2 regions of the Bradyrhizobium sp. 195 genome follow, and region 1 is predicted to be linked to the other one. Evidence: riboswitches for the same ligand, from Rfam matches in the RefSeq annotation. Region 1 holds a riboswitch; the other holds the start of a gene.

The links. Region 1 has a riboswitch for cobalamin ahead of IVB26_RS22110 (TonB-dependent receptor). Riboswitches for the same ligand answer to the same signal wherever they lie in the genome.
Region 2: another riboswitch for cobalamin. It lies ahead of IVB26_RS15570 (energy-coupling factor ABC transporter permease); the one in region 1 lies ahead of IVB26_RS22110 (TonB-dependent receptor).

Annotation. Positions count from the first base shown of each region.
Region 1 is NZ_CP082161.1:4,766,768-4,771,177, reverse strand. Features, by position in the region: gene IVB26_RS22130 (adenylate/guanylate cyclase domain-containing protein) at 1-912, shown strand, start outside; gene IVB26_RS22125 (hypothetical protein) at 1,018-1,194, shown strand; gene IVB26_RS22120 (hypothetical protein) at 1,333-1,542, shown strand; gene IVB26_RS22115 (hypothetical protein) at 1,691-1,942, shown strand; cobalamin riboswitch at 1,991-2,204, shown strand; gene IVB26_RS22110 (TonB-dependent receptor) at 2,320-4,410, shown strand, end outside.
Region 2 is NZ_CP082161.1:3,395,896-3,400,305, reverse strand. Features, by position in the region: gene IVB26_RS15585 (histidine phosphatase family protein) at 1-117, shown strand, start outside; gene cobT (nicotinate-nucleotide--dimethylbenzimidazole phosphoribosyltransferase) at 110-1,162, opposite strand; gene cobF (precorrin-6A synthase (deacetylating)) at 1,173-1,922, opposite strand; gene IVB26_RS15570 (energy-coupling factor ABC transporter permease) at 1,961-2,638, opposite strand; cobalamin riboswitch at 2,676-2,895, opposite strand; gene cobA (uroporphyrinogen-III C-methyltransferase) at 2,941-3,672, opposite strand; gene IVB26_RS15560 (cobyrinate a,c-diamide synthase) at 3,669-4,410, opposite strand, start outside.

The DNA of each region.
Region 1 (4,410 bases):
GAGCAGCTCAGGCACAACGAGCGCATCCGCGAGACCTTCGGCCGCTACATCGATCCCAAGGTGGTGCAGGGGCTGATCGATCGGCCGGAGGTCGCGATCGACGGCGAGCGCCGGGTCATGACCATCATGTTCTGCGACATGAGCGGCTTCACCGCGATGAGCGAGGGCATGACCCCGCGCGGCCTCGTCAGGGTGATGAACCACTATTTCACGGTCATGTCCGGCCCGATCAGGGGCAATCGCGGCATCATCGACAAGTATATCGGCGATGCCATCATGTCCTATTGGGGCCCGCCCTTCATCGAGGAGGACGAGCAGGCGCTGCTCGCGGGCCTTGCCGCCATCGAAATGATCGACCAGGTGCCGGCGCTCCAGAAGCAGCTGCCCGACCTGCTCGGCATCCGCGCCATGCCCGCGCCGTGCGATTTGCGGATCGGTATCGCCACCGGCGAGGTCCTGACCGGCAGCATCGGCTCCGAATTGATGATGAGCTTTACGGTGATGGGCGATGCCGTCAACCTGGCCTCGCGGCTGGAGGCCGTCAACAAGGCCTACGGCACCCGCATCCTGATCTCGCAGGCAACCGCTGACGCGATCGGATCGCGGCTCGAACTGCGGGAGATCGATCGTTTGGCCGTCGCCGGCCAGAGCGCACCGCAGGCGATCTTCGAGGTGATGGCGAGGGCAGGTGCACTCACCGGCGCACAGGGCAGCTTGCGCACGCACTATGCCGAAGCGCTCGCCGCCTATCGCGCCCGGCGGTTCGATGAGGCGCGCGCTGCCTTCAACGCGGCGCTCGAAGCCGTCCCCGGTGACGGCCCCTCGCGCACCATGCTCGGCCGCATCGCGCAATTCGAAGCCAACCCGCCGGACGCCGGCTGGGATGGCGCCTGGCGGCTGGACAGCAAATAGGCCGCCGCACCGCAAAAATTGATTCTACTCGATAACGATGTTCGCCGTGACCTATTTCCCGGGCTTAGGTTGGATGTCCTTGAGGCGTTTGACGGGGACACGCCGATGACAGACCTTCAGAACAGACTGGAACGGTTCGAGACGCTCACCGCCGAATGCGAGCTGATTGCCAAGCTCGCCACCGACAGCACCAAACGCGAGTTCTATCTGAAGCTTTCGGAGCAGTACCGCCAATTGGCGGCGGACATGCGCCAGGCGATCGCGACCAAGGCTGCTGCCTGACGCCGGCTGCAATCCGTTCTTAATGTTTGGCGCGCATCCTTGAAGCACGCGAGCGATGGCTCGTGCTGGAAGGCCGGGGTTCGCCGCAGTGCAGCGAGCCTCGCGAGTGTCATTTGCCATGCTTGACAGGGCAATCACATGCGCCTCGTTGCCGTGATCATATTCGCGCTCATGACGGCGGCCTGCGATCAGGAGCAGGACATCACCGGCTCGACGTCGGCCTGCCCGATGCGGAACTACAGCTACAACCCCCGCGACATGAATCAGTGCGTCAATGCCTGCAAATCGTGCGATCGCGGCACCACGGTCACCTGCACGACCTCTTGCAGCCTCAAGGGCGCGCGCTGAGATCCTGACGCCTATGGCGGCTGGGAATGGCGAGCCTGAGATATCCGCTTCCAAGGAACAGGAGCTGGCGGTGCTGGGGCACCGGAACGATTCACTTGGGTTAAACATTGAAGGAGGCGGCAGGACGCGGAGTCCGATGGAAATGGGTATGCTCGATCCCGGTCGATTTCTGGTCTCGTGCTCGCATTGCGATGCCTGGCCGATGGCGGCCAATGTGAAGCGGTCGAGCTGGTGGGCGTCCCCGCACGAGGTCCGCTTTGTCTGCACGCGCTGCCGCCGCGAGGAAACCGCGATCGTCTCGGCCTCCGGCGAATTGACCCCGATCAAGCGCGTCGATGTTCCGCCTCGCGACGTCGCTGCTGCCTGGGCCCAGGCCCAGCGTTTGCGAGGGCGGACCTGACGGCGGTGACAACAGCCGCCGGTCGATTGACTCCCCGGCGGAACGACACGTAAGTTGATTGGTGACGGTTCTCCTCACGGAGATCAAAAGGGAATGTGGTGCGGGATTGTCCCAACGGGGGATTTGTCTCAACGCCACGGCTGCCCCCGCAACTGTAAGCGGTGAATCTTTCGTCCTATGCCACTGGGAATCTCGGTCCTGGGAAGGCGACGTAAGGTAACGACCCGCGAGCCAGGAGACCTGCCGTCAGCCGTGGTCACACGCGAAGATGTCGGTCGGGGAGTACAGACATTGGCTTCACCGGAGCAATCCATTGCTCTGCCGTGAAACCTCGTTCGCTGTGACGTGCCACTGACGTCATACCGAGGTCTACAACCGTGTCCCGTCTTGTCTCTGCCGCCGGGCGCCTCAGCGCCGGCCTGCTCGCGTCCGTTTCCCTCCCTTCGCTCGATCTATCCCCCGCCTTCGCCCAGCAGGCCCTTGCCGAGCAGCTGCCGCCGATCGAAGTGACCAAGCCCGACGATCAGAACCGCACCCGCGCCAGGGCGATCGGTGATGGCGAGCCGACGAAGCGCCGGGGAACCGTGAATGTCGCGTCGGCAGGCAATGGCGCCGGCTCATCCGGCTCGGGCTCCGAGGCTGTCGCCAGCAACGGCGGTATCGTCGGGGCCGCCACGACCGTCATCACGGCCGCGGATATCGCGCATTCGCCGTCGCAGACGCTAGCCGAGATCATCGCGACGCAGACCCCGGGCGCCCAGATCACGACGTTCTATGGCGGTCAAATCGGCGCGAAGACCAGCGTGGATCTGCGCGGCTTCGGCGCGTTTGCCAACGCCAACACGCTGGTGCTGGTCAACGGACGGCGGCTGAACGACGTCGACATGGCACAGGTGGACCTCTCCATCATCCCGCTCAATTCCATCGAGCGTATCGAGATCACGCGCGGCAATTCGGGAGCGGTGCTCTACGGTGACAACGCCATCGGCGGCGTGATCAACATCGTCACCAAAAACGGCGTCGGCGGACCGCCGGTGACCGCGCGCATCGAGGCCGGCTTCGGCTCGTTCAACGCCAGGCTCGGCAACGTCTCGACCTCGCTCAGTTCCGGTCCGTGGTCGACCTCGTTCTATGGCAATGCCGTCAGGACCGATGGCTATCGCGACAACAATCGCTATTCCCAGCAAAACGGCGTCGGCAATCTCAATTACTCGACACCGGGCCTGACCGCTTTTCTCACCGTCACGGGCGACAATCAGGAGCTGCGATTGCCGGGCGGGCGCACCGTCGATCCCTCGATCGGCCTCGACGAGCTCGCGGCCAACCGGCGGGGGACGAGCACGCCGTTCAACTTCGCCAACCAGCAGGGCTTTAGCGCAACAGCGGGCTTCACCAAGACCCTCGTCAACGGCGTCGATCTCATCGTCGACGGCGGCGTGCGCGACAAGAAGCAGCAGAGCGCGTTCTTCTCCAGCCCGGTGCCGGTTCCGGCCTTCTTCACGTCGACCTATGTCGAGTCCCATCTGACGACATGGTCGATCACGCCGCGGCTCAGCGTGAAGAGCCTGCTGCTCGGCATGCCGTCGCATCTCCTGACCGGCATCGACTATTACGATGCGAGCTTTCAGCAGAACCGCGGCGCCGGGCAGGGGCTCTCCTCCTGGCACAATTACGATCTCAGGCAGCAGACGGTTGCGGGCTATTTTCAGCACACATTGGGCGTGGCGCCTACGACCGACATCTCCTATGGCGCGCGGGTGCAGACCGTCAGTCTTGCGGCACGCGACAATTTCGACCCGGCGGCGCCGTTCAACGCCGACATCGGCGCGCTGCCGCTGACGAGCAACGAGACCCAATATGCGCTGCATCTCGGGGCCGAGCATCGCCTCAACGACATGGTCTCGCTGTTCGGCCGCGCCGCGCGCGCGTTCCGCACGCCCGACGTGGACGAGCGCCTGTCCTCGGGGCCTTCGTTCGATCCCCTGACCTTCGCCGCGATCCCGCAAACGTTCCAGCTCAAGACCCAGACCTCTTGGGATATCGAGGGCGGTCTGCGTATCAAAGGCGGCGGGCTGCAGTTGCAGAGCAGTCTCTATCTGATGGACCTCACCAACGAGGTCCATTTCAACCCGGTCCTGTTCTACAACACCAATCTTGATCCGACCCGCCGCTACGGCTCGGAGACCAGCCTGTCTTATCGCGTCAACGACGCTCTGCTGCTGCGCTCCGGCGTGGCCTACACCCGCGCCGTCTTCCGCGAAGGCGCCTGGGCCGGCAATGACGTGCCGCTGGTGTCGCGCTACACCGCGAGTGCGGGCGTCACCTGGAACATCTGGCAGAATTATTTGGTGCTCGATGCCACCGCGCGCTTCTGGAGCGAGCGGCGCATGGACAACGATCAGGCCGGCACCCAGAAGCCGATTCCCGCCAACGGCACGATCGACCTCAAACTCAGCGGCCAGTATGAG
Region 2 (4,410 bases), 1.4 Mb from region 1:
CTAGATCTCACGCCGCAAGCAGCCTTGCGCTTCGTGATCGATCCGCTGTCGCTGACTCGGATCGATCGCCTCGCGGCCGGCTGGCGCGTCGTGTCCGTCAACCAGCGGATCAGCTAGGTCTGTCAGGCACGTTGGCTTGCGCGAATGTTGCCATGCCGTTGTGGAGCGCGCAGGCGAGGCGCACCAGCGGCAGCGCGATGGCCGCGCCCGATCCCTCGCCGAGCCTGAGGTCGAGGCTGATCAGCGGTTGCACGTTCAGTGCGCGGAGCACCAGCCGGTGCCCCTGCTCCGCCGATTGATGCGAGGCTAGCTGGAACGGCTGGCACGACGGGTTCAGCCGTGCTGCGGCGAGCGCTGCCACCGACACGATGAAGCCGTCGATCAGCACGGGGATGCGGCGCTGCGCGGCCGCGATGATCGCGCCTGAGATCGCTGCGATCTCGAGCCCGCCGACGGCGCACAGAATTTCTTCGGGCGACGCACCCGCAACGCCATGCAGCGCAATCGCGGCATCGATCACGCGCGCCTTGTGTGCGCGGCCGGCCGCATCGACCCCGGTGCCGCTGCCGGCGATTTCCTCGGCACTCACGCCAAGCAGGCTCGCCGCGATCGCCGCCGAGGTCGTGGTGTTGCCGATCCCCATCTCGCCGAAGATCAGCAGATCGGGCTGATTGGTCGCCGCACGCGCAACCGCGCGCTGGCCGGCCTCGAAGGCAAACGCCAGCTCCGCAGGTTGGAGCGCAGGCTCGACGCTGAAATCGCGCGTGCCCTTGCGCGGCTTGACGGTGACGACGCCCGCCATCGTCTCATCTGCCAGCGTGCCGGCATCGACGACCTCCAGGCTGGAGCCAAGCTCGCGCGCCAGCACCGAGATGGCGGCGCCGCCGGAGGCAAAATTCGCCATCATCGCGATGGTCACTTCTTGCGGATAGGCCGAGACACCCTGCGCGACGATGCCGTGATCGCCGGCGAAGATGATGATCGGCACAAGCGCGGCGCGCGGTTGCTCGGTCGCCTGCAGGCCGGCAAGCTCGATCGCAAGCTGCTCGAGCCGGCCGAGCGCACCGGTCGGCTTTGTCAGCTGCGCCTGCCGCGCGATTGCCGCCTCGCGATGGATCGCGGAGATCTCGGGGCACTTTTGGTAGACCCATTCGGGGAGCATGCTGCCTCGCTTAACGCGCGCGCTTGAGGATGTAGCTGTCCATGATCCAGCCGTGCCGCGCGCGCGCCTCCTGCCGCGCCGCGACGATGCGCGGGCCGATCTCGGCCAACTCGCCGGACATGATGATCTGGTCGGGCATGCCGAGATAAGCACCCCAATAAATTTGAATCCCAGCTGAATCTAGCGACTGGAACGCCGTGTCGCCGTCGAGCATCACAACCACGGTGTCGACGCCCTGCGGCCAGCCGCCTTCGCGCAAGCGCCGCCCCGTCGTGACCAGAAAAGGCTCGCCGATATCATTGAGGGGCAGTGCATGCGCCGCGCACAGCGCCTGGATCGAGGTGATACCGGGCACGACTTCAATCTTCGGCAAGGGATTGAGCCGACGCGCAATGCGCAGCGAGGAATCATACAGCGAGGGATCGCCCCAGATCAGCAGCGCGACCTTGCCCTTGCCTGCAAGATGTTTTGCGATCGTCTGCGACCAGGTCGCGGCGACTGCATCGTGCCAATCGTCCACACCCTTGCGGTAATCCGCTTCACCGGCGTCGCGCACGGGGAGATCGAACTCGGCGATTTCAGTCTTGTCGCTGGTGAGCACGTCCGCGCAGATCGTCCGCCGGAGATCGGCGAGGTCGGACTTCGCAGTTCCCTTGCGCGGGATCAGGACGAGATCGGCCGCATTGATGGCGCGGATCGCGGCGCGCGTGAGCTGGTCGGGATCGCCGCAGCCGATGCCTATCAGGGAGAGCGTGAGCATCGCGAGCGCGAAGGGCGGCGTACCGCCCTTCGCTCCCCTCAGGCCGCGTTATGCAGGCGCGGGGTGACGAGGCCGGGCGCGGTGACGCCACGCAGCGACTTCGCCAGCGCCAGCACGGCGAGATCGGCCAGCGGCTCGATCACGATGACCAGCGCATAGGAGGCCGCGAACGCCGCGATGTTAGCGAGGTTGCTCATGGCAAAACCGGAGCCATAGAGCGCCCAGAACGCCACCCAGGCGATCACGCCGGCCTGATAGGTCGTCGAGAGCGCCAGCGCCTGCCGATACTTCAAATCGACATAGGCGGTGTTACGGGCAATGATCCGCGAGGCGATCGCCTGGATCGCGAACAACGGCACGAGCAGCGTCGTGACGTTCATGCCGTATTGCGGGATGTCGGCCGGCTCAAACAACACGCCCTGGAGCAACAGGCCGAGCGCGAGGCCGAAGGCCGCAGGCGCCGCGCCGAACAGCAGGAACAACGTCGAGCCGAGGATGAAGTGCACTTCGGAGACGCCGACCGGGAAGTGCGGCAGAACCTGGAAGAAAGTGAAGACGAGGCCCGTTGTGGCGAGTGTTCGCGCCGCGAACGAGCCGACGCCCTGCTCGCGCACGGTCTCGGCTGCAAGTTTCAAGGCAACGCCGCCCGCGGCGATGCCGGTTGCGTAACTCAACACGAGCTTGGCGCCCGTCACGATTCCGGGTTCGATATGCATGGCTCAATCCCTTCCTGCCGTCACACCCGACGGCCTTGGCCTCAAAACGTGCAGGGCCGGTCTCCTGGCTCGCGGTTCACTGGGGATCTCCGGCCTTCCCGAACCTTTCGGCCCAGTGGCGGTTCGGAGCCCCTCACCGCTTACAGTCGCGGGGGCGGCTGGGGTTTTGGGCGCCGCAACTTGGTCCGCCCACCCCCATTCCCGATTATGCTCCGACGCTTTGCGCCGCGTTGAGCACCATGCCTCTCCTGTGTGCCCCTTTCGGCGAGCCTGCGTCAAGGGGCGAAGGGCGGCCGCGGCCGTCACGACGGATAATCCCCCGCCAGCGCGCCGAACAGGATCACCGCAGCCGTCGAGGCGGCGCCGCCGCGGGCAAGCTGCTCGGCAAGCTCGGCAATGGTGGTGCGGACCAGCCGCTCGTCGGGGCGGCCGAGGGATTCGGCGAACAGCGCCGGCGTATCCGCGGCGAGACCGTGCGCGATCAATTTTGCGGCAAGCGCCGGGAAGGTGCGCCGGCCCATATAGACCACGGTCGTCGCTTCAGGATCGGCCAGTGCAGCCCAGTTCAGATTCGGCGGCAGCTCGCCCGTCACGTCAGCCCCGGTCACGAACTGCACCCGGCGCGAGGTATGACGACGGGTCAGGGGAATGCCGGCTTGCGCGGCGGCCACACAGGCCGAGGTCACGCCGGGGATAATCTCATAGCCGATGCCCGCCTCGCGCAGCGTCTCCAGCTCCTCCTCGAGCCGGCCGAAAATACCGGCATCGCCCGACTTGAGCCGCACCAAGCGCACGCCTGTCGCGGCATAGTCGACCAGGAGACGATTGACATGGTGCTGCTTGGTCGAGGGTCGCCCGGCCCGCTTCCCGACTGCGACGAGATTGGCGCCGGGCCGGGCGAGATCGAGGATCGCGCCTGAGGCAAGATCGTCATAGAGCACGACGTCGGCCTCGCGCAGCCGCGCGGCGCCCTTGAGGGTGAGCAGTTCGGGATCGCCGGGGCCGGCGGAGATGAAGGAGACAAAACCGCTCACCGGTCCTCCGCGATCAGATGAAAGAACGTGCCGGTGGCAAGTCCGCGCTGTGAGCCGGTCTCGGCGATGACCGCGCCGGTCGCATCCTGCACCACGGCCAGCGGCGTGTCGGGCTGGGCGAGGATCGTCGAATAGTGGAATTCGTGGCCGCGCAGGCGCGCACCGGCCTGATGGCCCGGTATCGGCGCGGCGAGTTCGGCAAGGCGGTAGCCCAGATGCATGCGGCGTTTGGCAAAGCTCGTCTCGAGGCCAAGCAGGCCTGTCATCTCATGGCGGATACCGTCCGCGTCGGTCAAAGCGGTTCCCAGCACCATATAGCCCCCGCATTCGCCATGCACCGGCCGCGTTTCGGCAAAGGCGCGCAGGCCGCTGCGAAAGCGTGCATTGGACGCGATCCTGCCGGCATGAAGCTCGGGATAGCCGCCGGGCAGCCAGCAGATGTCGGCGCTCGCGTCAGGCGTTTCATCGGCCAGCGGCGAGAACAGCAATATCTCGGCGCCCGCCGCGCGCCAGGCCTCGAGCATATGCGGATAGACGAAGGAGAATGCGGCATCACGGGCTAGCGCGATGCGCTGGCCGGGCGGCGCCACGTTGAAGCCACTCGCCGCCGGCTGCGGCGACCAGTTGGCAGCGAAGCGCAGCACCGCGTCGAGATCGACGTGCTCGGCAACGAAGCGCGCGGCCTCGTCGATCAGCTTGCCGATCTCAGCCTGCTCTTCGGCCTGGACGAGGCCGAGA